4 regions of the Streptomyces sp. NBC_01166 genome follow, and region 2 is predicted to be linked to each of the others. Evidence: riboswitches for the same ligand, from Rfam matches in the RefSeq annotation. Region 2 holds a riboswitch; each other region holds the start of a gene.
The links. A riboswitch is a leader RNA that binds a small molecule or an ion and turns the genes downstream of it on or off. The one in region 2 is predicted to bind cobalamin.
Positions count from the first base shown of each region.

Region 1: linked by a shared signal. The riboswitch ahead of OG379_RS03250 (ABC transporter substrate-binding protein) and the one ahead of OG379_RS34685 (energy-coupling factor ABC transporter permease) in region 2 are both predicted to bind cobalamin.
Region 3: linked by a shared signal. The riboswitch ahead of cobN (cobaltochelatase subunit CobN) and the one ahead of OG379_RS34685 (energy-coupling factor ABC transporter permease) in region 2 are both predicted to bind cobalamin.
Region 4: linked by a shared signal. The riboswitch ahead of OG379_RS25840 (ribonucleoside-diphosphate reductase subunit alpha) and the one ahead of OG379_RS34685 (energy-coupling factor ABC transporter permease) in region 2 are both predicted to bind cobalamin.

Region 1 is NZ_CP108613.1:645,870-653,609, reverse strand. It holds gene OG379_RS03270 (type B 50S ribosomal protein L31) at 1-205, shown strand, start outside; gene OG379_RS03265 (carbohydrate kinase) at 301-1,251, shown strand; gene OG379_RS03260 (acyl-CoA dehydrogenase) at 1,298-3,148, shown strand; gene OG379_RS03255 (hypothetical protein) at 3,145-3,315, shown strand; cobalamin riboswitch at 3,398-3,585, shown strand; gene OG379_RS03250 (ABC transporter substrate-binding protein) at 3,615-4,688, shown strand; gene OG379_RS03245 (FecCD family ABC transporter permease) at 4,739-5,770, shown strand; gene OG379_RS03240 (ABC transporter ATP-binding protein) at 5,767-6,597, shown strand; gene OG379_RS03235 (PRC and DUF2382 domain-containing protein) at 6,655-7,665, opposite strand.
Region 2 is NZ_CP108613.1:7,651,763-7,659,502, forward strand. It holds gene OG379_RS34665 (hypothetical protein) at 1-110, opposite strand, end outside; gene OG379_RS34670 (energy-coupling factor ABC transporter ATP-binding protein) at 1,068-1,934, opposite strand; gene cbiQ (cobalt ECF transporter T component CbiQ) at 1,931-2,680, opposite strand; gene OG379_RS34680 (energy-coupling factor ABC transporter substrate-binding protein) at 2,686-3,042, opposite strand; gene OG379_RS34685 (energy-coupling factor ABC transporter permease) at 3,039-3,749, opposite strand; cobalamin riboswitch at 3,779-3,984, opposite strand; gene OG379_RS34690 (class I SAM-dependent methyltransferase) at 4,207-5,010, opposite strand; gene OG379_RS34695 (ABC transporter permease) at 5,134-6,156, opposite strand; gene OG379_RS34700 (ABC transporter ATP-binding protein) at 6,153-7,136, opposite strand; gene OG379_RS34705 (histidine kinase) at 7,302-7,740, shown strand, end outside.
Region 3 is NZ_CP108613.1:4,447,572-4,455,311, reverse strand. It holds gene OG379_RS20410 (TetR/AcrR family transcriptional regulator) at 1-534, shown strand, start outside; gene OG379_RS20405 (IclR family transcriptional regulator) at 729-1,478, opposite strand; gene cobN (cobaltochelatase subunit CobN) at 1,563-5,162, opposite strand; cobalamin riboswitch at 5,196-5,350, opposite strand; gene cobG (precorrin-3B synthase) at 5,523-6,827, shown strand; gene OG379_RS20390 (precorrin-8X methylmutase) at 6,883-7,509, shown strand; gene cobJ (precorrin-3B C(17)-methyltransferase) at 7,506-7,740, shown strand, end outside.
Region 4 is NZ_CP108613.1:5,576,725-5,584,464, reverse strand. It holds gene OG379_RS25865 (sugar ABC transporter substrate-binding protein) at 1-329, opposite strand, end outside; gene OG379_RS25860 (GntR family transcriptional regulator) at 616-1,380, shown strand; gene OG379_RS25855 (DUF3311 domain-containing protein) at 1,558-1,821, shown strand; gene mctP (monocarboxylate uptake permease MctP) at 1,818-3,452, shown strand; gene OG379_RS25845 (GNAT family N-acetyltransferase) at 3,600-4,100, shown strand; cobalamin riboswitch at 4,141-4,277, shown strand; gene OG379_RS25840 (ribonucleoside-diphosphate reductase subunit alpha) at 4,414-6,807, shown strand; gene OG379_RS25835 (ribonucleotide-diphosphate reductase subunit beta) at 6,807-7,740, shown strand, end outside.

The sequences.
Region 1 (7,740 bases), 7.0 Mb from region 2:
GTACGCCTTTCTGACCCGGTCCACCGCGTCGAGCGAGCAGACGATCGACTGGGACGACGGCAACAGCTACCCGGTCATCGACGTGGAGATCTCCGCCGAGAGCCACCCGTTCTTCACCGGCAAGGCGAGGGTGGTCGACACCGAGGGGCAGGTCGCCAAGTTCGAGCGGCGCTACGGCGACGAGGGGCGCGACGGCGCCTCCTGAGCCCCGGGTCACCACGGCTCCCCGCACCCGGGCAGAATCGGCGGCGGTTCGCCCCCTCACCACGACCGCCCGCGTTCTCCAGGAGACCCGCCCCCATGCCCGACAGCCCCGACCTGCTGGTCATCGGCGAATGCGTCGCCGACATCGTCCGGCTGCCGGGCGCGCCGGACCGGACCCACCCCGGCGGCAGCCCCGCGAACGTCGCGTACGGTCTGGCCAGACTGGGCCGGGGCACCACCTTGATCACCCAGCTCGGCCCGGACCCCGACGGGCGGCTGATCGAGGAGCACCTGGCTTCGGCCGGGGTACGGGTCCTCGACGACGGCAGCGGCGCGCCCACTCCCGCCGCCACGGTGGACCTCGACGAGGCGGGCCGGGCCACGTACAGCTTCGAGATCAGCTGGACGCTGGGCCCGGTCGCGTGGTCCGGGGAGCCGCCCCGGCACGTCCACACCGGGTCCCTCGCCACCGCCATGGACCCCGGTGCGGACACCGTTCTGGAGCTCGTCGGGTCACTCCGCGCGGCGGCGACCGTCAGTTACGACCCCAACGTCCGGCCCGGACTGATGGGGGACCACGCCCGTGCCGTACGCCGCGCCGAGCGCTGGGTCGCGCTCAGCGACATCGTGAAGGCCAGCGACGAGGACCTGCGGTGGCTGTACCCGGACGAGGCGCCGGAGCGGGCCGCCGAGCGGTGGCTGCGCTCCGGGCCAGCGGTCGTCCTGGTCACCCGCGGTGCCGGAGGGGCGACGGCCTTCCTGCCGGGCGGGACCGTGAGCGCCGACGCGCCACCCGTCAGGGTCGCGGACACGGTGGGCGCAGGCGACGCCTTCATGTCCGCCACGCTGCACGCCCTGGCCTCGCACGGACTGCTCGGAGGGCAGGCCCGCGCTCGGCTGCGCCCGCTGGACGCCGCAGTCCTGGGCGACGTGCTGCGCCACGCCGTGGCATCGGCCGCCGTGACCGTCGGACGGGCGGGCGCCCTGCCTCCCGACCAGGAGGAGCTGGCAGCGGCCCTTACCGGCGTGCCGGTCCCGGAGCCGTAGACCGTCCAGCGGTGTCCTCGCCCGCACCACGGTCGTTGATTTCGTTATGACCGTGACCCTTACCGACACCGCCCCACCGTCCACCACCGAACTGCTGACCGGCGTCATCCTCGGTCCGGAATTCCGCCGAGAGCACGGATTCTGGCAGCGGCTGATCAGCACAGAACCGTTCCGCCGCCCCGTCGGCGGAACGCCAGAAGAGCGACTGGACCTCGCCTACGACCGGTTGCGGATCCTCAACCTCTCCCTCGACAGCGGAGCGCGCCTCGCCGCCGATCCCCGCGCGCTGGCCGCCCTGCACGCCTGGCTCGGCCCGGTGGACCCCGCGCTGACCACCGTGGCGGGCATCCACTACAACCTCTTCCTCGGCAGCCTCCTCGACCACGACTGCGCCGGCCGCCGCGACCTGTCGGACTATCTGTCGATGCGGCGCATCGGCACCTTCCTCTGCACGGAAGTGGCACACGGCAACAACGCCGCGGCCATGGAGACCACCGCCACCTACGACCGTGAGCGGGACGGCTTCGTCCTGCACACCCCGAACCCGGGCGCGCAGAAGTTCATGCCCAACACCAGCCCGGCGGGCGGAGCGAAGTCCGGCCTGGTCGCCGCCCGTCTGGTGGCCGACGGCTCCGACCACGGGGTACGCCTCTTCCTCGTGCCGCTCACCGACGACGCGCAGGCGCTGCCCGGTATCCGGGTGCGGCGGCTCCCGGCCCGGATGGGCAGCCCGGTGGACCACTGCCTGACCTCGTTCGACCGGCTCTTCGTGCCACGGGACGCCCTGCTGGGACCGGCCGGGGAGGGCGACGCGCCAGAGGAGTTCAGAACGGAGCCGGGGGACAGGCGGCGGCGCTTCCTCACCTCCATCGGGCGGGTCACCCCCGGCCGGATCTCCATGAGCGCCTGCGCGGCGGGCTCGGCCCGCGCGACCCTGGCGGTCGCCGTACGCTACGGCGGCCACCGGATGATCTCCGGCTCACGGGGCGCCCCACCGGTGCCGGTGAACGCCCACCGGACGCACCACGGTCCGCTCGCCTCGGCCATGGCCATGGTCTTCGCCATGAGCCTGCTGTACCGCAGGGCGCAGGAACGCTGGGAAGCCTGTACGGACGAGCGCGCCCGGACGGACGCGGTGCGACTGGTCGATGTCGCCAAGGCGTGGATCACCTGGCGGGCCCGCGATGTCATCGTCGAGAGCCGTGAACGCTGCGGCGCGCAGGCGCTGCTGGAGAACAACGGCATGACCGAACTCGTCACGGGCGTGGAGGGGGCCATCACCGCGGAGGGCGACAACATCGCCCTGTACGCCAAGGCGGCGGCCGACATGCTCTTCGCCGCCGACCCCGGCGGTGACGACGCCCCGGACCGGGCCCCGCACCCCGGGGACCTCGCCGACCCGTACTTCCTGGGCCGGCTCCTCGCCTCGGTCCAGGACATCTGGTTCGCCCGGGCCAGGGTCCGTGCGCTGCGGGCCCCCGACGCGGACACCCTCGGCCGGTGGAACGCGGCCTCGGGTCCCGCCCTGCGCGGGGTCGAGGCCTACGCGTACCGGCAGGCCGCCGAGGCCTACGCCGAGGCCCGCGCGACGTTGCCCGAGGGGGCGGCCAAGGACCGGCTCGGGGAGCTGGAGCGGCTGTTCGCCCTCGAATGGGTGTCCCGCAACAGCGGCGACCTGCTGGCCGCCGGCCTCCTGAGCACCGCTCAGGTGGACGCCCTGCCCGAGGCCGTCGAGGAGCTCCTCACGGCCGTCGCCGCGCACGCCCCGGAGCTGGCCGACTCCTTCGCGCTGCCCGAGGAACTGCTCGCCGACTGGCCGATCGCCGGGCCCGGCTATGCGGACGCGTACGACGATCCCGGGGGCCCGTGGAACACCCGCCCGGCGGACGCCCGATGAGCGCCGGAGGCAGGGGGCGGGCTGTCTGCTGCCGCCTGGGCGAGCACCTGGAGATCCTGGGACTGCGCGCCGTCCTGCTCGCCTACTGGGGCACGACGTCCGTGCTTGCCCGCCGCGGCGGGAAGCCGCAGGCCGACGGCGGCGAATCGGTTCGCCCCAAGGGCTGACCCGCCTGACGGCCGGCCGGTACGGAGAGGGAGAAGCCCCCCGCCGTACCGGCCACGGCCCGCGAGGCCGCCCCGCGCCGCGTGATAGCTTGCAGACGCCAGTCACACTCCACGTGGAGTCAGGGAATCCGGTGCGAATCCGGAGCTGACGCGCAGCGGTGAGGGGGACGGGCGGGGCCACAGCCACTGGGACACCCTCGGGTGCACCGGGAAGGCGCCCTGTCCGGACGAACCCGAGTCCGAAGACCTGCTGGCAACCGCTTCCGCACCGGGAGCGGAACTCCGTACGGGCTCCGCGCATGAGCCCAGAGAACGCCGAGGTCTCCGTGCCGCTCATAGCCAGCACCGTACGCCGAACAGCCCTTCTCATCGCGGGACTTGTCCTTCTGACGGCCTGCGGCGGAGATGGGAGCACTCCCGACGGCGCAGCACGGGACGCCGCAGGCGACGGCTTCCCCGTGACGCTCAAGAACTGCGGCCGTACGGTGACCGTCGAGGCGGCACCGCGTCACGCCGTCTCCCTCAACCAGGGATCGACGGAGATCCTGCTCTCCCTGGGTCTCGCCGACAGGCTGGCCGCCACCGCGACCTGGACGGACCCGGTGATGAAAGGTCTGGAGAAGGACGAATCCACGGTGAAGCGCCTCGCCGAGAACCAGCCCTCCTCCGAGAAGGTCCTCGCCGAGGAACCCGACTTCGTCAGCGCCTCGTTCGAATCCACCCTCGGCAAGGGCGGGGTGGCGTCCCGCGACCAGTTCGAGGAGCTCGGCGTACCCACGTACCTCGCACCCTCCGACTGCGCGGGCAAGGACAACACCGGCAGCAGTGACGGCTCCCGCTCCGAGCCCCTGACCATGGACCGCGTCTACGGCGAAGTACGCGACCTGGCCAAGGTGTTCGGCGTCCCGGAGCGGGGCGAGAAGCTGGTGAAGAGCCTCCGCGGCCGCGTCGACAGGGCGACCGCGGACATCGACGCGTCCGGCACCACGATGCTCTACTGGTTCGCCAACTCCGAGGCCCCGTACCTGGCCGGGTGCTGCGGCGCCCCCGGCATCATCACCGAGGAGCTCGGCGCGAAGAACGTCTTCGACGACACCCACGAGGAATGGCCTCAGATCAACTGGGAGACCGTCGCCGACCGGAACCCCGACGTGCTGGTCATAGGGGACCTGACCCGGAAGTCGCAGACGGCCGAGAGCGCAGCGAAGAAGATCGAGTTCCTGGAGTCCAACCCCGCCACGAAGAACATGGACGCCGTCCGGCACAAGCGGTACGTCCTGCTGAGCGGCCAGGCGATGAACCCGACCATCCGGACCGTGGAGGGCGTGGAGCGCGTCGCGGCGGGGCTGCGCTCGTTCGGGCTCGCGGGGTGACGAGGACCGAACGCGCCCCGGACGTACGGGCGGAGCAGCCGTCCGCGGCGCTGACCGCCCCCGGAGCCCGGATCCTGCGCGACGGCGTCCTGTGGAGCGCGGGGGTCGCCCTGCTGCTCCTGTCCGTCGCGGTCGCCGTCACGATCGGACCCGCCCGTATCTCCGTCCCGGACGTCTGGTCCGCGGTGGCCTCGCACCTCGGCCTGGGAGGCGGGCGGCTGACCCCGATCCGGGACGGCATCATCTGGAACCTGCGCATGCCCCGCACCCTGCTCGCCGCGGTGTGCGGGGCCGGGCTCGCGGTGTGCGGCACCGTGATGCAGTCGCTGCTGCGCAACCCGCTCGCGGACCCCTTCGTCCTCGGCGTCTCCTCCGGGGCGTCCACCGGGGCGGTCGTGGTCGTCGTCCTGGGTGTCGGCGGCGGAGCGGTGTCGGTCTCCGGCGGCGCGTTCGTCGGGGCGCTGTGCTCGTTCGCCCTCGTCCTGCTGCTCAGCCACACCCTCGGCGGATCCACCGACCGGGTCGTCCTCTCCGGGGTCGCGGCCATGCAGCTCTTCTCCGCGCTCACGTCCTTCGTCGTGATGACCGCCGCCGACGCCGAGCAGACCCGGGGCGTGCTCTTCTGGCTGCTCGGCTCGCTGAGCGGGGTGGGCTGGAGCGATGTATGGATGTGCTCGGCCGTGCTGGCCGTGACGCTGCTGATCTGCCTCGGCCACGCTCGTACGCTCGACGCCTTCGCCTTCGGCCAGGACGCCGCGGCCGCCCTCGGGGTGCACGTGGGGCGCACCCGGATCGTGCTGCTCTGCGCCACCGCGCTCCTGACGGCGGCGCTGGTCAGCTCGGCGGGCGCCATCGGCTTCGTCGGCCTCGTCCTGCCGCACGCCGCCCGGGCGCTGACGGGTTCGGGGCACCGGCGGCTGCTGCCGGTGACCGCCCTCGCCGGAGCCGTGTTCCTGGTCTGGGTCGACACCCTTGCCAGGACCGTCCTCGACCCGCAGGAGGTCCCGGTCGGTGTGGTCACCTCCCTCATCGGGGTGCCCGTCTTCGTCTTCATCCTCCACCGCACCCGGAGGAGCGCGTGAACCGGACAGCGGTCCCCGGCGACGGCCTGCGGGCCGACCGGGTCAGCAGGGAGGCCGGCGGGCGGCTCGTCCTCGACGGAGTGAGCATCGCGCCGCCGCCCGGCACCACCGTCGGGCTCCTGGGGCCCAACGGCTCCGGCAAGACCACGCTGCTGCGGGTGATGGCGGGCGTACTCGCCCCCGGCGCCGGCGTCGTCACCCTCGACGGCCGCACGCTCGCCGAGACCGGCCGGCGAGGCGTGGCCCGCCGCGTGGCCGTCGTCGACCAGCACGCGGTCACGCAGGTCGACCTGAGCGTGCTGGACGTCGTACGCCTCGGCCGCATCCCGCACCGGCGGGCCTGGTCCGCGCCCGGGCCCGAGGACGACGCCGCCGTGCGCGAGGCCCTGGCGCGCACCGGGCTCGCCGACCGTGCCGCACAGTCCTGGCACACCCTCTCGGGTGGTGAGCGGCAGCGGGTGCAGATCGCCCGCGCCCTCGCCCAGCAACCGCGTGAACTCCTGCTGGACGAACCCACCAACCACCTGGACATCCAGCACCAGCTGGAGCTGCTCTCCCTGGTCACCGCGCTGCCCGTCACCGCGGTGGTCGCGCTGCACGACCTCAATCTGGCCGCCATGTTCTGCGACCGGGTCACGGTCATGAAGGAAGGCCGGGTGGTCGTCGGCGGAACGCCCTCGGAGGTGATCACCGAGGAACTCATCGCCGATGTCTACCGGGTACGCGCGGTGGTCACGCCGGAAGGGCCCGACGGGCGCCCCTCCGTGCGGTTCCTGCCGGGAGAGGCCGTCCACCGGCGGCAGTGCGACGAGAGGGCGGGCCCGTGAACCACCCGGGTCCGCCCCTCGCTTCTGTCGCGCGGCCTTTCGCCGCTGTGTGAGGGGTCAGCGACGACGTCCCTGGCCGAACTCGCCGCCCATGTCCTTGCCGCTGCCCATGTCGTCCTTGCCGTCCGCGTAGTCGATCTTCTCCTTGCGGAGCTCGGCGGAGACTTCCTTCTGCTCGGTGACCTTGCTGGTTTCGAGACGGACCCGTTCCACGGGGACAGCCTCCTTGCGGACGGTGGCTCGTTCGGCGTGCAGGGTGACTTCGACGTCCTGTTCGCCGAGGTCGTTCGTGCCCTTCACACCTGTGACCTTCTCGCCCGGCTGCAGAGGCTCGCGCACCACGCGCACCTCCTCGTGGGACACCGGCACCGTCCGCGTGACGCTCTCGGTCACGACGTACTTGTGCAGGCGTGCCTTTCCGCTCTCGTACTCCTCCGTGCCGACCTGGAGCTGCTCCTCGGACCGGACCATCTCCTCACGGCCGCCGGCACCCGCGGCGGACCGCTCGGCTCCGGCTCCGGCGAGCGGGCGGGACGTGGAGGAGGTCTCCGTGTCGCGGTGCCTGCCCGCACCGGTGGTGCCCATGCCGGCGGTGGTACCGGTGGTCTTCGCCTGGCCGCCGGAGGTCGTGCGGGCGGTGCCGGCCGCACCGGCTGCCCCGGCCGCACCCGCGGCACCCATGGCTCCCGTTCCGGTCCCGGACGTCGTGCGCGCGTCGCCGCCCGCTCCGGCGCGTCCGGTGGCCTTCCTGGTCATCCCGTAGTGCCGGTACAGCTCCTCCTCCTCCGATACGGAGAGGTGCGCGTCCGCGTCCACCCGGGGGGCGTCCTTGACGCGGTCCTTCGGATGCGAGACGTGCAGGTCGGAGCCAATCCGGCGGGCTCCGGCAAGCGGAACGAAGCTCTCCTTCATGCCGAACATGCCGGTCTTGACCGTGATCCAGTCGGGCTTGCCGGTGTCGTCGTCGACGTACACCCGCCCCACTGTGCCGACCTTCTCTCCGTCGCTGTCGTAGACGGTCAGACCGTCGAGTTCTCCGGAATCCGTGAAACCGTCAGCGGCTCCCATGGCCGATTCCTCCTCGCCCGGGCGCGTCCTGCGGTTGGGTCCAGCAGGGGAGGCGCGTCCGGCTTCCATCGCGCC
Region 2 (7,740 bases):
TCGAATCCTGGGGCGGACGCGTGCGCGTCCCCCGCCGGCGTGCCGGAGTACGGGGCCAATAGGAAGCCCACCAGGATCGCGAGTACGAACCGGACCGCCACTGCTCGCACGCTTCACCTCCTCCTGGACTTCACCCGTCCTTCGGGACGCTAACAGGCCAGGGGGATTATGGAGTTAACCCTTTGTGAAGAGTCCGAAAGTCGATGCCTGACGAGCCGAATTGTGTGGCGGAGTCCTGCGGGCGTGCAGGGTGTGCCCGCCGATCCCTTCTCACTATTTGAGATAATCCGCGGTTCCGGGGTGGCGCATATGCCGGACGATCGGCATCCGTCATATTCGCACAGTGGTTCGGCTCGCGGGTTCTGTCAACCCGTGGAAACACGGCTGCGGTTGACTGGGCCGTTTGTAAACCCGGCGTGGTGACTGCCCGGAACGGGCGGCTCCGAGGGTCTGGGCTGGGCACTCCCCGACAGGCAGAGAACCTCGACAGCGTGCGGAAGGCCGGGTTCGACGAAAGCCGACGGCTGTGTGCGGGAAATCAATTCCCCCTTCCGAACCGTCGGCAGGAAAGGCCGGCCCGTTCGGACCGGGCCTCAGGGACGGTAATTCCTGTTCGCTGTCGCGTTCGTCGAAGGTATTTCTTCGTGCCTCGTCGCCGTGGTTACGGCCTTGAGCCCACGGGCATCGAGGCGGCGACGCGGGCCGGTCCCCGGTCGGAGTCTCTTCCAACGGCAGGGGCGGGAACCGGATTACGGAACTCGTCCTTGGGCTCGCGTTCTGTTCATTCCCCTTGTCGAGGACGTGCGAAATCGCGCCTGCCCCGGTCGGCACAAAGCCGCGGACCGGCGGGCCCGTAACCCTCCGGCCCCGGGCAGGGTTCTCGAGCAGGGAGATGGCGATGGGCGCACAGGACACGGCGGAGCGACTGCGAGCGACCACCGGTGAACTGTCAGGGCTGTTCTACGAGCGGGACGACGTCGTACGGACGCTGACGGTGGCGGCGGCCGTCAGACTCCTGGACGAGGAGTTCAACTCGGACCGGCACCTCTTCCGCGTCATCCGACCTTCTACCGGCGGGCGGTGGCCTGCCCCCTGCCGTCGGCGGGCGAGGCGAAGCCCGCGAGCTCCTCGGGGGCGCGGGGACCGGGCGCGGACGCGTCCAGCAGGCCGTGCGCGCGCAGCAGTCGGGCGGTCGCGATGCCCCACGGCAGCCGCAGCCCGGCCTCCTCCAGGAGATCCGTACGGGCGAGCATCGCGGGCGCCGGCCCGGCGCGGACACCCGAGGGGGTGAGGAGCGCGGCGTCGTCGGCCCAGCGCAGGGCCAGGTCGACGTCGTGCGTGGCCATCATGACGGTGGTGCCGCTCTCCCGGAGGGTGCCCAGCGTGGCGAGCAGCCGCTCCTGACCGTCCGGGTCGAGCCCGGCGGTCGGCTCGTCGAGGATCAGCACCCGGGGCCTCATCGCGACCGCCCCCGCGATGGCGGTCCGTTTGCGCTGCCCGTACGAGAGCAGGTGGGTGGGCCGGTCCGCCAGCGCCCTGATGTCGAGGGCGTCCAGCGCCTCGTCCACCCGGGCCCGCACCTCGCTGTCGGGCAGCCCCAGGTTCAGCGGTCCGAAGGACACGTCCTGGGAGACGGACGCGGCGAACAACTGGTCGTCCGGGTCCTGCACCACCAACTGGACCGTGGTACGCAGCCGGGTCAGGCCCTTCCGGTCGTACGTGACCGGGCGGCCCTCCACCGTCAACTGCCCCTCGCGGGGTCGCAACCCGCCGCTGAGCAGACGCATCAGCGTGGTCTTCCCACTGCCGTTCCGGCCGAGCAGGGCGAGCGCACGCCCCACCCGTGCTTCGAAGTCGAGGCCGCTGAGCACGGCAGGGCCGTCCTCGTACGCGAAGGCCGCGCCCCGCAGGGCGAGCAGTACGGATTCGCTCATGAAAGGGGCCTTTCCAGGACGAGGGTCAGCACGGTGAGGGCCGCGAGCAGGGTGACGCTCACGGCCACGAACCGGCCGGAGACACGGGCGTCGGGTACCAGGACGCGCAGGGTCCCGTCGTAGCCGCGCCCGGCGAGCCCGGCCTGGAGCCGGGCCGCGCGGTCGAAGGCCCTGATGAACGCGGTGGCCCCCAGCCCCGCCAGCGAGCGCCAGGCGGCGGCCCGAGTGGTGTGCCCGAGCCGGGCCGCCTGGGCCTCCCGGATCCGGCGCACCGCGTCGAGGAGCAGGAAGCTCATGCGGTACGTCACCAGGGCGACGTCCACCACCGGCGCCGGCACCCCCGCCTTGACCAGGCGGGGCAGCAGGTCGGACATCGGGGTGGTGAAGGCGAACAGCAGGACCCCGAGCGACGCAGCCGAGGTGCGCAGCAGCAGCTCCCCGGCACGGACCGGCCCCCCGTCGGCCAGGGTCACGAGTCCCTCCGGCCCGCCGACCTGTACGAGCAGTGTGGCCGCCCCGGTGACGCAGAAACCCAGGGGAACCCGGTAGGCCCGCCAGAGTTGGCGTGCGGGCACACCGGCCGGCCCCAGCAGGACGGCGACGGCGGTGAGGAGGATCAGTGCGGCTCCGGGCCAGGGCGGCAGTGAGATCGCCAGGACCGTGAGTCCCAGCCCCAGTACGGCTTTGTCCACGGGATGGCGGCGGCGCCAGCGACTGCTGTGCGCCGCCGCGTCGATCGGCAGCACGATCCTCAGTTCCCCCGGGCCGCGGGCTCCCCGGCACCGGAGCCGTCCTGCTGCACGCTCGCGCGCAGCTCGCCCTGGCGGCGTCCGCGCCGCAGACCGAAGTAATAGGCGAGGACGCCCGCGCCCAACGCGGCCTGGAGGGCGAACAGGGCCGACTCGATCTCGCCGGACGGTGGTTCGTACAGCGGGGAGAACCAGGGCTCGTATTCGGGATCGATCTCGGTGATCGCCGTCTCGGCCTGGGCGTCGGCGCCCGCGAACGGCTCCTTCTCGTCGTCGCCGAGGCCGAGGGCCAGCGGCAGGACGGCCAGCGCGGCCACGACGAGCAGCAGAAGGGCGTTGATCTTCGTGTTCCTGTTCATCGGGCCACCGCCTCGGTCTCGGCCGTCCTGGTCCGGTCCCGCCTGCCGGCGAGGAACACGCCGAGCCGGGTCAGATCCCCCTTGCTGGACTGCACGAGGAGCCGCATGACCAGAACGGTCAGGAGCCCCTCGCTCACCGCCAGCGGGATCTGGGTGACCGCGAAGATGGAGCCGAACTTGCCGAGCGCGCCCAGGAATCCGGTGCTCGGGTCCGGGAAGGCGAGCGCCAGCTGCACGCTCGTGACGCAGTACGTCGACAGGTCGGCGACGAACGCGCCGAAGAACACTCCCACCATCAGCGGCACGTCGTACCGGCGCAGCAGCCTGTAGACCGCGTACCCCGCCCAGGGCCCGACGATCGCCATCGAGAAGACGTTGGCACCCAGCGTGGTCAGCCCGCCGTGGGCGAGCAGGAGCGCTTGGAACAGCAGGGTGATGGTGCCCAGGACCGCCATGATCGGCGGGCGGAACAGGATGGCCCCCAGCCCCGTGCCGGTGGGATGCGAGCAGCTCCCGGTCACGGACGGGATCTTCAATGCGGAAAGAACGAACGTGAAGGCCCCGGAAGCCCCCAGGAGCAGCGTGCTCTCGGGGTTCTCCCGGACTTCACGCGTGAGTGACCGGACTCCGTGGACGACGAACGGCGCGGACGCGACACCCCAGGCGATCGCGTGCACCGGAGGCAGAAAACCCTCGGCTATGTGCATGGCTCAGCAGACCCTCTCCAGCACCTCGTGGATGGTTGAAGTGCCTTGGCCGGTCTCCTGGCTTACGGGTACCACCGCCCGAACTCCGCCTTCCCGGGTCACAAGGACCCAGTGGCTGCCCGCGAGGGCCGGAGCCGGACTTCCCGATCACAGTGGCGAGGGCCGCACCGGCATCACACCGATTTCCCGTTCACCAAGGCGTGGCGACAGTAGTGCCAGGTGGGGGACGATGACAAGCGGGCCTGAGGTCACCGAGGGCGGCCACCGGCCCTGCCGGGCAGGTGTCTGAGCAGGCACTGGGCCTTCCTGACGCCGTACATGAGGCCCCCTCCCCGACCAATCGGGGTCAACTCTCCCCGGTTCGAAGCCGGAAAGCCCACGCAGGTGCCGGGGGAGACCCCAGGAGTCCGGCCTGCTCGGCGGGTCGGCGTACCCCGAGGGCGCCGGCACGCGCCTTCTACGGACGGCGCCCCCAGGCGGAGACCATGGGGGCCGTCGCCAGGTCGAGTCGTCCGGTGGCGACGTCGGACAGGTGGCGGTCGATGTCCTCGTCGGTCGCGATCCCCGCCGCCACGAGCCGGCCACGGATCTGCCGGACCGTCGCTGCCTCGAGAACGGTGCAGGCCGGCGAGGTGATCGGGAAGTAGGCATCCGCCTGTACGTCGTCCAGGCCGCCTTCGCGCAGCAGCCGGGGCAGTGTCCGGCCGTACGCGAGATCGGCGCCGCGTGCGGCCATGAGCTCCCGGAACCCGGAGCGCAGACGGTTGGCGAGCCGCTGCTCGGGGCCCGACTCGTCCGGGCACAGCAGAGGCTGCAGCCCCGGATCGGCATCCTCCAGGAGCAGCACACCACCCGGTCGCAGCGCCTGGATCATGCGGCGCAGCGCCTCCGCGCGGTCGACGACGTGCACCAGGACCAGCCGGGCGTGCACGAGGTCGAAGCCACCCGGCGGCGGAGGATCGGCCGCGACGTCGTGGCGCATGACCTCGACGACTTCGGAGGCGGCTTCTCGTGCCCAGGACACGTCGATGTCGGTGCAGACCACCCGTCCCGTTGCTCCGACACGCTCGGCAAGACCTGCGGGCACGGAGGGGCCGCCCGCCCCGACCTCCCAGCACCGCATGCCCCGGGTGATGCCGATCCGGTCGATGTGCCGGAACGTCACCGGATCGAACAGCTCGGACAGCGCACCGAATCGGATGCCTGCCTCCGACTGCTGGTTGTCCAGCAGATACCCCTGGTCCGCGCCGTGATCGGCCATGCCCTGCGCCACCGTCTCTCTCCGTTCGTAGACGAAGTCCACCACGCGGCGCCCGCTCCTCGCCAACCGGTCCGCGCGTCGTCCGGACCCGCGCGGTGAGCCCCGGCCCCGTGGCCACACGGGTCACAGGAGCCGCTTGCGGCCCCAGACGATGACGAAGGCGGCGACGGCCGCGGCGACGGCGAGCATGATGCCGGCTCCGAGCCACTGCATCGTCTGCATCTGGGAGACGTCGAGATAGTCCAGGGACCAGCCGATGACGTGCTTCGACTCCAGGCAGGAGGTGTGCGCCCGGTCGTTCTCCATCTGATCGAGACAGGTGGTCCAGTCCAGGCGGTCTCCGGAGCTGGTGAGGAAATACGTGCCCTGTCCCTGCTGCTCCGCCTGGGCAGGCAGCTCCGGCCGTACCGCCCCGGGCCCGACGCCCTTGTCGGTGCTGACCGACATGATGTGTCCCAGGCTCCGCCAGAGTTCGTCCCAGACGAACCCGATCGCCACGACGATGCCGAGCGTGACCACCATCGACACCAGCGTGCGGCGCAGGAGCAGGCCGACCGCCACGCCCACGGTGAACGTGAGCAGGGCGTAGGCCACCGGTACGAGCCCCGTGACACTGAAGAAGGAGGTCCAGATGAGGGCCTCGGAAAGTCCCTTGAGCGGGTTCCACCACCAGGTGAGCACGGCGGTGAGCACGCCGGTCGACAGAGCGAGCATCGCGGCGGGAACGGCGAGTTTGGTGATGAGCCAGCGCAGTCGGCTGACGGACTGTGAGGTCACCAGCTTGGCGGTGCCGGTCTCCAGGTCGCCCGCGATGAGCGGAGCCCCGAGCAGGACACCGGCCAGAACGGGGATGTAGCTGAGGTAGCTCCCGATGCTGTGCAGACGGTTGACGTGGGTCTCGAACTCGGGCGGCAGCCCTCCCGACCTCCGCGAGGTCGGGTCCTGGGCGGCCAGGAAGTCCATCGTCTGCCCGCGCAGATAGACCATGACGAGCACGCCGAGGAGCATGGCGGCGATGAGCGTCCAGAACGCGGCGCGGTGCTGGCGCCAGACGAGCCAGACCGGACCGCCGAGCCGGGGGATCCAGTGGTTGCGTGCCGGGCCGGTGGGCGCTGTACGGGCCGGGTCGTGAGTGAGCGTGGTCATGCGGTCACAGCCTTCGTCCGGTCGTGGGTGATGATGTCGTGGATGTCGCCGACGCGGGCGCCGGGGGCGATCAGCGCAGGCGCGTCGGGTGACCGCAGGTAGGCGAGCAGGAGCTCCTCCAGGGTGGGAGGCTCGGCCTGTCCGCCGTATTCGACAGGTCCGCCGAGACGGGCCAGGACGCCCGGCCGGCCCTCGTTGTGCGATCCGATGACGCTGTGCGGCGCGAGGGCCGGGGACGAGCCGTCCCCGGCGTCGGCGAACAGCGCGTGTGCTGCGAGCAGTTCGTCCACCTCACCCGCGAGGCGCAGACCGCCGTCCGCGATGACGAGCAGGTAGTCGCAGATGTGCTCCAGCTCGGCGAGCATGTGCGAGGAGACCAGCACCGTGGTGCCGTGCTGTGCGGCCTCCGCGGTCAGGGTGGCCATGAGCTCGCGGCGGACCAGCGGGTCCAGATCGGCCATCGGCTCGTCGAGGATGAGCAGGTCAGGGCGCTTCCCGAAAGCCAGGGCGAAGGCGACGCGGGTGCGCTGCCCCCCGGACAGCGTGCCGACCTTCGCCTTCAGCGGCACCTGGCCGGCGCGGACGATGCCCTCGGCGACCTCCTGGTCCCAGCAGGGGTTGAACTCGCGGCCCAGCCGCAGGGTTTCCGCGACGGTGAAGCGCCGGAACAGCGGCTTCTCCTGGGTCAGGAACGCGGTCCGCAGGACGGCCTCCGTCGACCCCGGCGCCGCGCCGAACACCCGCAGGGCGCCGGTCGACGGCCGGATCATGTTGGTGGCCAGTCCCATCAGGGTGCTCTTGCCGGCGCCGTTCGGGCCGACAAGGCCGCACACCCGTCCGGCAGGCAGCCGGAAGGAGACGTCCCGCAGCGCCCAGCCGCGCCGGTACTGCTTGCCGAGCCCATGGGCCTCGATCGCAGCCGCGCCGACGGGACGCCCGAACCCCGGCCCGCTTCCGTGGTGCACCTCTGCGTGGTTCATGTGACTCCTGTGCGTGTGGGAGGGTCGGCTGTGACACGCCGCCCGGGTGGACACCACTCTTCTCCGCCGTGGCCTGCGGCGGATCGGGCAAAAGACAGATCATGCGCGGCCGACTCCGACTTTCGGCCGGTCGGCGGGAGGACGGTGAGAGAGATGCTGGCGAGGTTGGCCGCACCCACAGCCACACAGGGAAGGGACCATCCGCAGTTGCTCGTCACGATCCGGCTGGCTCTGGTCGTGGCCCTGGCCGGCCTCGTCGTGCTGGACTGGGTGGGCGGCGATTTCTACCGGATCGGGGGCCCCGACGACAACGTGCTGGGTGCCGCCAAGCTGGGTGGCGCCCTGCTGGCCATCGCTCTGGTCGTGGCATCGCCCCGGCTCGGCAGCCGTGCGCTGCCGGCGGCCGGCTGCACACTGGCGGTCATGTCACTGTGTCTCTCGGTGTTGCTGCACATGGAGATGACGGTCGGGGCGCAGGCGCTGGGATACGCCGAGCCGGCGGCTCTGGTGTGGATCCTGCTGGTCGTCGCCAGACGCGGGGCGCCGTCGTGGGCGGCGGTGGCCGTCCCCGTGCTGTTGATGGCCATCGTGCTGCGGCCGGTGT
Region 3 (7,740 bases), 3.2 Mb from region 2:
GAAGCGGCGTTGGAGCTCTACAGCGAGCGGGGCTTCGAGCAGACCACCGTGGCGGAGATCGCCAAGCGGGCCGGTCTCACGGAACGGACCTACTTCAGGCACTACGCCGACAAGCGCGAGGTGCTGTTCGGCGGTTCCGAGCTGCGCGACCTGCTGGTCGAGGTGGTTGCCGGTGTTCCGGAGTCCACGGCGCCGATCGACGTGCTGGCGGTGGTCCTCGACACGTTCTCGGAGATGTTCGACGACCGCCGCGAGCACGCGCGTAAGCGGCAGGCCGTGATCGCGGCGAACGCGGAACTCCAGGAGCGCGAGCTGATCAAGCTCGCCTCGTTGTCGGCGGCGCTCGCCGAGACCCTGCGCGGGCGCGGCGTCCCTGAGCCGGCCGCGAGCCTGACCGCCGAGACGGGGATCGCCGTGTTCAAGGTCGGTTTCGAGCGGTGGATCGCGGCTTCCGAGGACCGCGCCATGGCGCCGGTGATGCGTGAGCTGCTGGACGAGTTCAAGGTTGTCGCGGCGGGCGGACACGGCTCGTAGGAGCACGTCGAGGGCCGGCCGGAACCGGGAGGGCCACGGGCGGCGTCGGCGTGGACGGGTCTCTCAGAACTCGCCGGAAGACACAGGACCTGGGCAGGAGCCGCCCCGGCCGTCGAGGGCCTCAGCGGTGGTCGCCTCACCCTGGGCATCGCCCGCCGCGAGCGCCTCACAGCCCGCGGGACACCTGATCTCCCTCAGGTGCCGAGGGAGATGTCCCTGGTCACCCGGTCCGCCGACGTCAGCAGGCTCCGGCGGACCTGACTGGTGCGGTACATCCGGTCCGCCCGGAAGGAGACGCCGAGCGACCCGACCGTGCCGCCGCCGTACACCGGCACCGCGATGCACACCGTGCCGAGGTTGTACTCCTCCCGGTCCATCACCGCCGGTACGGAACGCGACGACTCGAGCTGCCGGATCAGCTCCTCCCGGTGCGTGATCGTGCGGGGAGTGAGGTCGGCGAGCGTGTGCCGCGTGAGGTATTCGACCCGGGCCTCGGCGTCCAGCTCACGCAGGACGCACTTGCCGAGTGCCGTGGCGTGCCCCGCGTCCTGGAAACCCACCCAGAGGTCGACCTTGGGCGTCAGAGGACCGTCGACTATCTCGACGATCTTGATCTCGCCCTCCTCGTAGAAGGTGAGGTAGGCGGCGGCCGACAGGTCGTCCCGCAGTGACGCGAGGGCGGGGCGGACCAGACCGGCCACATCGTGCGCGAAGTGGTCGCCGTGCGGCATGTCTCCCAGGACGAAGCAACCGTCGTCGAGCCGACGGAGGTAGCCGTCCCGCGTGAGGTCCCGCAGCAGCCCCAGGGCGGTGTCCGGGGGCATCCCGGCCTTCCGCGCCAGCTCGTTCGCGGGCGCGCCGCCGTCGTGCGCTGCCACGGCTTCCATCAAGCGGAACGCGTACTGGACAGAAGCGATCGGCGTGTGGCCCGCTCGGTCACCCATCTCACAAGCTTGGACCCGCGGGCGGCAGGCAGCAAGGCAGGACGTGGCTCACCGGCCGGTGAGGCCCACCGGCCGGTGGGCCGCTCAGTCCTCGCCCTCCAGGTCGCCCTCGGTCTCCAGGAACACCTGGCGCAGCGCTTCGAGGACCGCCGGGTCCGGCTTCGCCCACATCCCGCGGGACTCCGCCTCCAGAAGGCGCTCCGCGATTCCGTGAAGGGCCCAGGGGTTGGCCTGCTGGAGGAACTCGCGGTTCGTCGGGTCCAGGACGTACGTCTCGGTGAGCTTGTCGTACATCCAGTCGGCGACCACGCCCGTCGTCGCGTCGTAGCCGAAGAGGTAGTCGACCGTCGCGGCGAGCTCGAAGGCGCCCTTGTAGCCGTGGCGGCGCATCGCCTCGATCCACTTCGGGTTGACCACCCGGGCGCGGAACACCCGGGACGTCTCCTCGACCAGGGTGCGGGTGCGGACCGTCTCGGGGCGGGTCGAGTCGCCGATGTACGCCTCCGGGGCGGTGCCCTTCAGCGCGCGTACGGTCGCGACCATGCCGCCGTGGTACTGGAAGTAGTCGTCCGAGTCCGCGATGTCGTGCTCACGGGTGTCGGTGTTCTTCGCCGCCACCGCGATCCGCTTGTACGCGGTCTCCATCTCGTCCCGGGCCGGGCGTCCGTCCAGCTCACGGCCGTAGGCGTAGCCGCCCCACACCGTGTAGACCTCGGCGAGGTCGGCGTCCGTACGCCAGTCGCGGGAGTCGATGAGCTGGAGCAGCCCGGCGCCGTACGTCCCCGGACGGGAGCCGAAGATACGGGTGGTGGCGCGCCGCTCGTCGCCGTGTTCGGCCAGGTCGGCCTGGGTGTGGGCGCGTACGAAGTTCCGCTCGGCGGGCTCGTCGAGGGAGGCGGCCAGGCGGACGGCGTCGTCGAGCAGGCCGATGGTGTGCGGGAACGCGTCGCGGAAGAAGCCGGAGATGCGCAGCGTGACGTCGATGCGCGGGCGGCCGAGCTCCTCGTACGGGATCGCCTCCAGGCCGGTGACGCGGCGTGAGGCGTCGTCCCAGACGGGGCGTACGCCGAGCAGGGCGAAGGCCTCGGCGATGTCGTCGCCCGCGGTGCGCATCGCGCTGGTGCCCCACAGGGAGAGGCCGACGGAGGTGGGCCAGTCGCCGTTGTCCGCGCGGTAGCGCTCCAGGAGCGAGTCGGCGAGGGCCTGGCCGGTCTCCCAGGCGAGACGGGACGGGACGGCCTTCGGGTCGACGGAGTAGAAGTTGCGGCCGGTCGGCAGGACGTTGACCAGTCCCCGGAGCGGGGAACCGGACGGGCCCGCGGGGACGAAGCCGCCGTTCAGCGCGTGGACCGCGTGGTCGAGCTCGTCGGTCGTCGCGGCGAGGCGGGGCACGACCTCCCGGGCGGCGAAGTCGAGGATGTCAGCGACGGCCTGCGGGTGTCCGGCGGCCACACCGGCGACGGCGGCCGGGTCCCAGTCCGCGTCGTCCATCGCCTGGACGAGCGCCCGGGCCTGCTCCTCGGTCTCGTCGGCGGCCGTGCGGGTGGCCGCCGACTCGTCCAGGCCGAGCGCCTCGCGCAGGCCGGGCAGCGAGGCCGTACCGCCCCAGATCTGGCGGGCGCGCAGGACGGCGAGGACCAGGTTGACGCGGTCCTTGCCGGCCGGAGCGGCGCCCAGGACGTGCAGGCCGTCGCGGATCTGCACGTCCTTGATCTCACAGAGCCAGCCGTCGAGATGCATGATGAACTCGTCGAAGCCCTCGTCCTCGGGCCGGTCCTCCAGGCCCAGGTCGTGGTCGAGCTTCGCGGCCTGGATGAGGGTCCAGATCTGGGCGCGGACGGCCGGGAGCTTGGCCGGGTCCATCGCGGCGATCTGGGCGTGCTCGTCCAGGAGCTGTTCGAGACGGGCGATGTCGCCGTAGCTGTCGGCGCGGGCCATCGGCGGCACGAGGTGGTCGACGAGGGTGGCGTGCACACGGCGCTTGGCCTGGGTGCCCTCGCCGGGGTCGTTGACCAGGAACGGGTACACCAGCGGAAGATCGCCCAGCGCGGCGTCGGGGCCGCAGGCGGCGGAGAGGCCGGCGTTCTTGCCGGGCAGCCATTCAAGGTTGCCGTGCTTGCCGAGGTGGATCATCGCGTCGGCGCCGAAGCCGTTGTCGTCGGCGGAGGCGGCGATCCAGCGGTACGCGGCCAGGTAGTGGTGCGACGGCGGCAGATCGGGGTCGTGGTAGATCGCGATCGGGTTCTCACCGAAGCCGCGGGGCGGCTGGATGAGGATCAGCAGATTGCCGCGGCGCAGGGCCGCGAGCACGATGTCGCCCTCGGGGTTGCGGGACCGGTCGAGGAACATCTCGCCGGGCGCCGGACCCCAGTGCTGCTCGACCGACTCGCGCAGCTCGGCGGGAAGCGTGGCGAACCAGCGGCGGTAGTCGGCGGCGGGGATCCGCACGGGGTTGCGGGCCAGCTGCTCCTCGGTGAGCCACTCCTGGTCGTGGCCGCCGGCCTCGATGAGCGCGTAGATCAGCTCGTCGCCGTCGCCCGAGACCAGGCCCGGGATCTCCTCCTCCGGGCCGAAGTCATAACCTTCGGCGCGCAGTCGGCGCAGCAGCGCCACGGCGCTCGCCGGGGTGTCGAGGCCGACGGCGTTACCGATGCGGGAGTGCTTCGTCGGGTACGCGGACAGGACGAGCGCGATCCGCTTCTCGGCGGCCGGTATGTGGCGGAGCCGGGCGTGACGTACGGCGATCCCGGCGACGCGGGCGGCCCGCTCGGGATCGGCGACGTAGGCGGGCAGACCGTCCTCGTCGATCTCCTTGAAGGAGAACGGCACGGTGATCAGGCGGCCGTCGAACTCGGGGACGGCGATCTGGGTCGCGGCGTCCAGCGGGGAGACGCCCTCGTCGTTCTCCTCCCAGGCCGCACGCGGGCTGGTGAGGCAGAGCGCCTGGAGGACGGGTACGTCGAGGCCGGTGAGGGCGCCCGCGTCCCAGGACTCGTCGTCGCCGCCCGCCGAAGCGGTGGCCGGCTTGGTGCCGCCCGCCGCGAGGACCGTGGTCACGATGGCGTCGACGGCGCGGAGTTCGTCGATGAGTTCGGGCTCCGGCGTACGCAGCGAGGCGACGTACAGCGGGAGCGGGCGGGCGCCGGCGTCCTCAACGGCGGTGCAGAGCGCCTCGATGAACGCGGTGTTCCCGCTCATGTGGTGGGCGCGGTAGTAGAGCACCGCGACGGTCGGGCCGGTGACGTCCCGGGCGGTCCGCTCCAGCGGGCCCCACGCGGGGGCCGGGGCGGGCGGCTCGAAGCCGTGACCGGTGAGCAGCACGGTGTCGGAGAGGAAGCGGGCCAGCTGCTCCAGGTTGGCGGGGCCGCCGTGCGCGAGGTAGGCGTGCGCCTCGGCGGCGATGCCGATCGGCACGGTGGAGGCGGCCATCAGCTGTGCGTCGGGGGCCTGTTCACCGGTCAGCACGACGACGGGCCGGCCGGTGGCGAGCACCTGGTCGAGACCGTCCTGCCAGGCCCGGACACCGCCGAGGAGGCGTACGACGACGAGGTCGGTGCCGTCCAGGAGCTGAGGAAGGTCCTCGAGAGGGAGCCGGGAAGGGTTCGCGTAGCGGTAGCTGACCGGACCCTGGGAAGCGCGGGCGCTCAGCAGGTCGGTGTCGGACGTCGACAGGAGCAGGATCATGCGGCGTCAGCCCTTCCTCGGGGTGTCCACGCCCCGGGCAGTGTGTCGGACGGCAGGAGTTCCTGACTCGCACGGCCTTCGAAGGGCCGGGCTCACAGTGGCGGGACCGCGCCGGAATCTCACCGGGCTTCCTCCGTGTCGCCGTCTGGCGATGGCGGGCCGAACGGACCGCCGTTAGGCATAGTAGGCGGCAGGTGGGGGGTCCTGACCAGACGGCCCCCGCCCTGACCGGCGGCAGCGGGTGTCCCGCACCTCACGGACCGGCGCCCCGGCGGGTGTCCCGCACCTCACGGACCGGCGCCCCGGCGGGTGTCCCGTAGGTCACAGTGACCGTAGGGGTGCGCCACGGTCACGGTCGGTATGCTCGCCGCCATGTCCGCCTCCCCCCTGACGACCTCGTCTCCGGGCGATGCCTGCGCCCGGAGCAGCGGCGACGCCTGCCCCGGCGCGCTGCGTCTGCACCGGGCGGACGACGGTGCGCTGGCGCGGATCCGGATACCCGGCGGGGTGCTGACACCCCGCCAGGCGGAGGCGCTGGGGCAGGCCGCCGAGCGCTTCGGCGACGGTGAGCTGCATCTCACCTCACGCGGAAACGTCCAGCTGCGCGGGCTCACCCCGGACTGCGGCGCGGAGCTGGCCGGGCTGCTGGACACGGCCGGACTGCTGCCCTCCGAACGCCACGAGCGTGTACGCAACGTGGTCGCCTCCCCGCTCTCCGGGCTCGACGGCCTCGGGTCCACCGACGTACGCCCTTGGCTGACCGAACTGGACCGCCTTCTGTGCGGAAGCGACAACACGACTGCGCTTTCCGGACGTTTCCTGTTCGCGCTCGACGACGGCCGTGGCGACGTCGACGCTCTCGGCGCCGACCTGACCCTGCGGGGCCACGACGACGGCTGCGCGCTCCTGCGCGTCGGGGACGGTGACGCCGTCCTCCGCGTCCCCTCCGCCGACGGCCCCCCGGCCGCGCTGACCGCGGCCGAGGCCTTCCTCGACTCCGCCCGTGACAGCGGCGCCTGGCGGGTCAGGGACCTGCCGGACGACACGGCCGCCGCTCTGCCCGCCGAGGTCGTACGACGGCTCCGGCAGGCCGGCATCGCCGTCACCACGGGGACGGCCCACCCCCGCCCCCTCGAAGCCCTGCCCCCGGCCCCGGGCCCCGTCCCGGGCGACCGTGCCGAGGCCGCGTTCTCCGTCGGCGTACCGCTGGGGCGGCTGGACCTCACCCAGTGGCGGCTGCTGTCGAGCGCCGGTGAACTGCGCCTCACCCCGTGGCGCGGGGTCGTCCTCACCGGCATCGGACCCGACCGCGCCGACAGCCTGCTGGAGGGCCTCTCCGAGGCCGGTCTGATCACCGGACCCGGCTCCCCGTGGGCCGGTGTCGGGGCCTGCATCGGGCGGCCCGGCTGTGCGAAGTCGCTGGCCGACGTACGGGCCGATGCGGGGGCCGCCGTCGGACCGGCCGGACGGCTCCCTGTGTACTGGTCCGGGTGCGAACGCCGCTGCGGCCATCCGCGGGGGGAGTGGATCGACGTGGTCGCCACCCCCGGCGGACACCGGATCTCCCATGTGCGGGAGGGCCGGGCCACCGAGGCGGCAACGGTCCGGGACGACCCGGCCGCGCTCGCCGACGCCGTGGCGGCGGCCCGGGGCACGCACACCTGACCACGACGCACCACCACCCCTGTTCGACCTGTTCGATGAAGAAAGCGACAGCACTGTGCATCAGTACGAGAAGGACGGACCGGCGATCTACCGCCAGTCCTTCGCCACCATCCGCGCGGAGGCGGATCTGGCAGGGCTGCCCGCCGATGTGAGCCAGGTCGCCGTCCGGATGATCCACGCCTGCGGCATGGTCGACCTCGTACGCGACATCGCCTTCTCACCGAACGCGGTGGCGGACGCCCGTGCGGCCCTGCGGTCCGGCGCACCGATCCTGTGCGACGTGGCCATGGTCGCCAGCGGTGTGACGCGCAAGCGCCTGCCCGCGGACAACGACGTGATCTGCACCCTGTCCGACCCCGCCGTCCCCGAGCTGGCGGCGAAGCTCGGCACCACGCGCAGCGCCGCCGCCCTGGAGCTGTGGCGGGACCGGATGGAGGGCGCGGTCGTCGCCGTCGGCAACGCGCCCACCGCGCTCTTCCGGCTGCTGGAGATGATCGAGGAGGGCGCCCCGCGCCCCGCCGCCGTCATCGGTGTGCCCGTCGGATTCATCGGCGCCGCCGAGTCCAAGGAGGCTCTGGCCGCCCACCCTTCGGGTCTTGAGCACCTCGTGGTGCGCGGCAGGCGTGGTGGCAGCGCCATCGCCGCCGCCGCCCTCAACGCGATCGCCAGCGAGGAGGAGTGAGCGTGCCCGAGCAGCAGCGGACAACCGGCACGGGACGGCTGTACGGCGTCGGGCTCGGCCCGGGCGACCCTGCCCTGATGACCGTGAGGGCCGTGCAGATCATCGGCGAGGCCGACGTCGTCGCGTACCACTCCGCCCGGCACGGCCGCTCCATCGCCCGCTCGATCGCGGCGCAGCACATCCGCGCCGACCACATCGAGGAGGCGCTGGTCTACCCCGTCACGACGGAGA
Region 4 (7,740 bases), 2.1 Mb from region 2:
ATGTACTGCATCGTCTCGGTGTTGCCGAGCTCGACGACGTCCGGGAACTTGTCGCCACCGAGAGCCGTGTCGAGCTTCTTGGCCTTGTCCGCCCACTGCTGGTACTGGACGTTGACCTTGACCTTCGGGTACTTCTTCTTGAACTGCGCGTTGACGTCCTTGACCAGTTCCGGCCAGGTGCTCTGCGCGTCGACCATGAGCCAGACCGTCAGGCTCTCGGTACGGTCCTTCGGGTCCTTCGAAGCGTTGTCATTACTGTCCCCACCACACGCCGCGATTCCGGTCATCATCGCTGCGACGCCTACTGCCGCTATGAGCTTGCGCTTCATGCCACACCCTCCTCAGGGATACCAGCAACCCCCCGCCCACCGCGAAGACGTACGCCTGGCGCTACCTGTGGGTCTGGGACCTGGTCTTTAATGGTTTAGACCAGTACCGGGAGCTTGGCCTAGACCTTTAGGGGTGTCAAGGGTGTATAAGAAGTGCACTCGCGTCCGTTATCGGACCGACACCTGAGGGAGGGCGACGACCCGTGACCGGACCGTGCCACCATGTGAGCCGCGACAGACGGAGGAGCCGGTGACGGCAGCAACGCAGCAGTCGGGAAGGCGGGCCATGGGTGCCGACGGGGGCAGCAGTACGAGCGAGACCGGTGCGGGAGCGCGCACGGCACGCGTCCCGAAGTACTACCGGCTCAAGCGCCATCTCCTCGAAATGACGGACACCATGCCGCCCGGCACCCCGGTGCCGCCCGAACGGACCCTGGCGGCGGAGTTCGACACCTCGCGCACCACGGTGCGTCAGGCCCTCCAGGAGCTGGTGGTCGAGGGCCGGCTGGAGCGCATCCAGGGCAAGGGCACCTTCGTCGCCAAGCCGAAGGTCTCCCAGGCCCTGCAACTCACCTCCTACACCGAGGACATGCGCGCCCAGGGCCTGGAACCCACCTCCCAGCTGCTGGACATCGGCTACGTCACGGCGGACGACACGCTCGCCGGGCTGCTGGACATCACGACGGGCGGCCGGGTGCTGCGGATCGAGCGGCTCCGGCTCGCCAGCGGTGAACCGATGGCCATCGAGACCACCCACCTCTCGGCCAAGCGCTTCCCCGCGCTGCGCCGTTCACTGGTGAAGTACACCTCGCTCTACACCGCGCTGGCCGAGGTGTACGACGTCCGGCTCGCCGAGGCCGAGGAGACCATCGAGACCTCGCTCGCCACGCCGCGCGAGGCGGGACTGCTCGGCACGGACGTCGGCCTCCCGATGCTCATGCTGTCCCGGCATTCGGTCGACGGAGGGGGCGAACCGGTGGAGTGGGTGCGCTCGGTGTACCGGGGCGACCGGTACAAGTTCGTCGCCCGTCTGAAGCGTCCCGCGGACTGAGCGCCTTCAGGGCCCCGAAACCTCTGATCCCCCTGCACACGCAGGGGGATCAGGCATTTCGGGCGACACCGGACCGTTGCAGGACCGCAATGCGGACGGGGGTGACGGTGGACGGGGCATTCGCTTAGATTTCCTGCGCATTACACCAGGTGATCAGCGAGGGGACGGAGTCGCCACATGCCAGAAGATACCGATGCGAACCCACCAACAGCGCCGACGGTGACACCCATGAGGGTGGTCATCGGGCTCTGCCTGATAGCTCCGTTCGTGGCGATGCTCTGGGTCGGGTCGTACGCGAAGGTCGATCCGACCTTCATAGGCATCCCGTTCTTCTACTGGTACCAGATGCTGTGGGTGCTCATCTCGACCGCTCTCACCATGATCGCGTACAAGCTGTGGCAGCGTGACCAGCGCGCCCGCAAGGGGGGTGCGTCAGCATGAAGGACGGCGTCAACGGCATCGCACTGGCCGTATTCATCTTCTTCTTCGTGGCCGTCACGGTCATCGGTTTCATGGCCGCGCGCTGGCGCAAGGCCGAGAACGAGGCCAGCCTCGACGAATGGGGCCTGGGCGGCCGGTCGTTCGGCACCTGGGTCACCTGGTTCCTGCTCGGCGGCGACCTCTACACGGCGTACACCTTCGTCGCGGTGCCCGCGGCGGTCTACGCGGCGGGCGCGGCCGGCTTCTTCGCCGTCCCCTACACGATCCTCGTCTACCCGCTGATCTTCACCTTCCTGCCGCGTCTGTGGTCGGTGTCGCACAAGCACGGCTACGTCACCACCTCGGACTTCGTCCGTGGCCGCTTCGGCTCGAAGGGGCTCTCGCTGGCGGTCGCCGTCACCGGCATCCTCGCCACGATGCCGTACATCGCGCTCCAACTGGTCGGCATCCAGGCCGTCCTGGACGTCATGGGCGTCGGCGGCGGTGAGAACACGCACTGGTTCATCAAGGACCTGCCGCTGCTCATCGCCTTCGCCGTCCTCGCCGCGTACACCTACTCCTCGGGGCTGCGCGCGCCGGCGCTGATCGCGTTCGTCAAGGACGGGCTGATCTACCTGGTCATCGCGGTGGCGATCATCTACATCCCGATCAAGCTGGGCGGGTTCGACGACATCTTCGCCGCGGCCGGCGAGAAGTTCTCCGCCGCCAACGAGGCGGCCGGCAAACCGGTGGCCGGGCTCGCGCCCGGGGTCTCCGGCCAGTGGGGTTACGCCACCCTGGCCCTGGGCTCGGCGCTGGCGCTCTTCATGTACCCGCACTCGATCACGGCGACGCTCTCCAGCCGCAGCCGTGAGGTGATCCGGCGCAACACCACGATCCTGCCGCTGTACTCGCTGATGCTGGGTCTGCTGGCACTGCTCGGATTCATGGCGATCGCGGCCGGGATCAAGGTCGACAACGGCCAGCTCGCCATTCCGCAGCTCTTCGAGAACATGTTCCCGGACTGGTTCGCGGGTGTGGCCTTCGCCGCGATCGGCATCGGCGCCCTGGTGCCCGCCGCGATCATGTCCATCGCCGCGGCGAACCTCTTCACCCGCAACATCTACAAGGACTTCCTGAAGCCGGACGCGACCCCGGCCCAGGAGACCAAGGTGTCCAAGCTGGTCTCGCTGCTGGTCAAGGTCGGCGCGCTCGCCTTCGTCCTCACCATGGACAAGACGGTCGCGATCAACTTCCAGCTGCTGGGCGGCATCTGGATCCTCCAGACGATGCCGGCCCTGGTGGGCGGCCTCTTCACCCGGTGGTTCCACCGCTGGGCCCTGATCGCCGGCTGGGCGGTCGGCATGATCTACGGCACGGCGGCCGCGTACGGCGTCGCCAGCCCGACCCAGAAGCACTTCGGCGGATCCTCGAAGGAGATCCCGGGGCTCGGCGAGATCGGCTACATCGGTCTCACCGCGTTCGTGCTGAACGTCGTCGTCGTGCTCGTGCTGACCGTCGTCCTCAACGCGGTGAAGGCGCCGGCCGGTGTGGACGAGACCTCCCCGTCGGACTACACGGCGGACGCGGGCGACCCCGGCGTCAAGGTCGAGCTCCCGCCGGCCACGGTGGGTGCACCCGGCGGCCACTGATCCCACAGCGGTCGCTCCGAGGCACGAACGTCCGTCCCGGCAGGGTCTCCCTGCCGGGACGGAGTCGTGTCAGGGCCGGGCTCCCGGGGCCGTCGGCCTCCGAAACCGGGGCGCGCCGCACCCGGCGCCTGGGGCAGACTGCCGCCCATGGACGTATCGATCAGGCCGGCCCGGCACACCCAGTTCGAGGAGCTGGGCGAGATCACCGCGCAGGCGTATCTGGGCGACGGACTCCTGGACTTCGGCGCCGACGACCCGTACCTGGAGCAGCTCCGCGCGGTCGGGCGGCGGGCCGCCGAGGCCGAGGTGCTGGTCGCGCTGGACGCCGACGGCCGGTTGCTGGGCGGTGTCACCTACGTCGCGCCGGGCACCCCGTGGGCGGACATCGCCGGGGAGGACGAGGCCGAGTTCCGGATGCTGGCCGTCTCTCCGGAGGCCCGTGGGCGGGGCGCGGGCGAGGCGCTCGTACGGGCCTGTATCGAGCGGGCACGGGCCGCCGGAGGGCTCTCCGGGATCGTCCTGTCGACGCAGTCCGCCATGCTGGGCGCCCATCGGATCTACCGCCGCCTCGGCTTCGTACGGACTCCGGAGCGGGACTGGTACCCGCTGCCGGGCCTCGCGCTCCTGACATTCCGCCTGGAGCTCTGACCCTTCACGACACAAGATGTGGGGGCTTCTCCAATCGGGAGCCCCCACATGTATGCTCGACCTCGCTGTCGCCGCAGGGGAATCCGGTGAGAATCCGGAACTGTCCCGCAACGGTGTGATCGGTGTGCTTATCCGCATCCCGAAGTCCGAAGACCTGTCGACAGTGCGCCCGGCTCGACCGAACCGGGTGCCGATACGTCCGGGCCCCGCGGAGGGCCGGTGGACGCCGCGCGCCGTGCTGCCCTTCCCCGGGCGCCGCCGTGCCCGGCTGCCCCGCTCCCGCAGGCCCCGAGCCGAGCGAGGGATAGCCCCAGTGACCATCGCGCCAGCCGACCCGGTTTCAGTCACGGAATCCGAAGGCCGCACGACCGACGCGCCCGGGACCGCACTGCTGCGGACCCTGACCGGCCTCACCGCCGATCTGCCCGACACCGACCCCGGACGGGTGGCCGCCGCCGCACTGCGCGGCCGCAACGCCCGGTCGGACGAGGCCGAGCTGCGCTCGCTGGCCACCGAGGCCGCCGCCGGCCTGATCTCCGAGGACCCCGCCTACTCCCGGCTCGCCGCCCGGCTCCTCACCCGGGCCATCGCGGACGAGGCCGCCGGCCAGGGCGCTGTCTCCTTCTCCGCGTCGGTCGCCGTCGGACATCGCGAGGGCCTGATCGCGGACCGTACGGCCGAGTTCGTCACGCTGCACGCCGCCGCCCTCGACGCGCTCGTCGACCAGGCGCTCGCCGACGGCGCCGACGACCGCTTCGGCTACTTCGGGCTGCGGACTCTGCACAGCCGGTACCTGCTGCGCCACCCGCTCACCCGCGACGTCGTCGAGACCCCGCAGCACTTCATGCTGCGCGTCGCCGCCGGGCTCGCCGAGGACACCTCCGAGCGGGCTCTGGAGGAAGTGGCCGCGCTGTACGGCCTGATGAACCGGCTCGACTACCTGCCCTCCTCCCCCACCCTCTTCAACTCGGGTACCCGCCACCCGCAGATGTCGTCCTGCTACCTGCTGGACTCGCCGCTGGACGAGCTGGACTCGATCTACGACCGCTACCACCAGGTGGCGCGCCTCTCCAAGCACGCGGGCGGCATCGGGCTCTCCTACTCCCGTATCCGCGCCCGGGGTTCGCTCATCCGCGGCACGAACGGGCACTCCAACGGCATCGTGCCGTTCCTGAAGACGCTCGACGCCTCGGTCGCCGCGGTGAACCAGGGCGGCCGCCGCAAGGGTGCCGCAGCCGTCTACCTGGAGACGTGGCACGCGGACATCGAGGAGTTCCTGGAGCTGCGCGACAACACCGGCGAGGACCAGCGGCGTACGCACAACCTCAACCTGGCGCACTGGATCCCGGACGAGTTCATGCGCCGCGTCGACGCGGACACGGAGTGGTCGCTGTTCTCCCCGGCCGACGCCCCCGAGCTCGTGGACCTGTGGGGCGACGAGTTCGACGCCGCCTACCGCGCCGCCGAGGCAAAGGGGCTGGCCCGCAAGACCCTGCCGGCCCGGGAGCTGTACGGCAGGATGATGCGGACCCTCGCCCAGACCGGGCAGGGCTGGATGACGTTCAAGGACGCCTCCAACCGCACGGCGAACCAGACCGCCGAGCCGGGCCGCGTCGTGCACTCCTCGAACCTGTGCACGGAGATCCTCGAAGTCACCGACGACGGCGAGACGGCCGTCTGCAATCTGGGTTCGGTCAACCTGGGCGCGTTCGTCGCCGACGGCACCATCGACTGGGAGCGGCTGGACGCCACCGTCCGCACGGCGGTGACCTTCCTCGACCGCGTGGTGGACATCAACTTCTACCCGACCGAGCAGGCCGGCCGCTCCAACGCCCGCTGGCGCCCGGTGGGCCTGGGCGCGATGGGCCTCCAGGACGTCTTCTTCCAGCTGCGCCTCCCGTTCGACTCCCCCGAGGCCCGCGCGCTGTCCACGAAGATCTCCGAGCGGATCATGCTCGCCGCGTACGAGTCCTCCTGCGACCTCGCCGAGCGGTCGGGCCCGCTGCCCGCTTGGTCCGAGACCCGCGCGGCGCGCGGCGTACTGCACCCGGACCACTACGACACCGAGCTGAACTGGCCTGAGCGCTGGGACGCACTGCGCGCCCGGGTCGCGAAGACCGGCATGCGCAACTCGCTGCTGCTCGCCATCGCGCCGACGGCGACGATCGCCTCGATCGCCGGGGTGTACGAGTGCATCGAGCCGCAGGTCTCCAACCTCTTCAAGCGCGAGACGCTCAGCGGAGAGTTCCTCCAGGTCAACGCCTACCTGGTGGACGAGCTGAAGAGGCTCGGCGTCTGGGACGCGCGGACCCGTGAGGCGCTGCGCGAGGCGAGCGGCTCCGTGCAGGGCTTCGCCTGGATCCCCGAGGACGTGCGGGCGCTGTACCGCACGGCGTGGGAGATCCCGCAGCGCGGCCTGATCGACATGGCGGCCGCCCGTACGCCGTTCCTCGACCAGAGCCAGTCGCTCAACCTCTTCCTGGAGACGCCGACGATCGGCAAGCTCTCCTCGATGTACGCGTACGCCTGGAAGCAGGGGCTGAAGACGACGTACTACCTGCGGTCGCGCCCGGCGACCCGGATCGCCCGCGCGGCGTCCGGCAAGGCCGCCACCGCCACCGTTCCCGTACAGCAGGCGACGGCTCCCGACGCGGACGCGATCGCCTGCTCCCTCGAAAACCCCGAGTCCTGCGAGGCCTGCCAGTAATGACCACGTCCGAGAACAAGAACCTGCTCGACCCGGGCTTCGAACTGACCCTGCGTCCCATGCGCTACCCGGACTTCTACGAGCGCTACCGGGACGCGATCAAGAACACCTGGACGGTGGAGGAGGTCGACCTGCACTCCGACATCGCCGACCTCGCCAAGCTCTCAGCCGGCGAGCAGCACATGATCGGCCGGCTGGTCGCGTTCTTCGCGACGGGTGACTCGATCGTCTCCAACAACCTGGTGCTGACGCTCTACAAGCACATCAACTCGCCCGAGGCGCGGCTCTACCTGTCGCGTCAGCTGTTCGAGGAGGCCGTGCACGTCCAGTTCTATCTGACGCTGCTCGACACCTATCTGCCCGACCCGGAGGACCGTGCGGCGGCCTTCGACGCGGTCGAGGAGATCCCCTCGATCCGCGAGAAGGCGCAGTTCTGCTTCCGGTGGATGGACTCGGTCGAGAAGATCGAGCGGCTGGAGACGAAGGCGGACCGCAGGCGCTTCCTGCTCAACCTGATCTGCTTCGCCGCGTGCATCGAGGGGCTGTTCTTCTACGGCGCGTTCGCGTACGTCTACTGGTTCCGTTCGCGCGGTCTGCTGCACGGTCTCGCCACGGGCACCAACTGGGTGTTCCGTGACGAGACGATGCACATGAACTTCGCCTTCGAGGTCGTCGACACCGTCCGCAAGGAGGAGCCGGACCTCTTCGACGACGAGCTCCGGCAGCAGGTCACCGACATGCTGCGGGAGGCCGTCGAGGCGGAGCTGCAGTTCGGCCGCGACCTGTGCGGCGAGGGCCTGCCGGGGATGAACACCGAGTCGATGCGCCAGTACCTGGAGTGCGTCGCCGACCAGCGGCTCACCCGGCTCGGCTTCCCCGCGCTCTACGGTTCCGAGAACCCGTTCTCGTTCATGGAGCTCCAGGGGGTGCAGG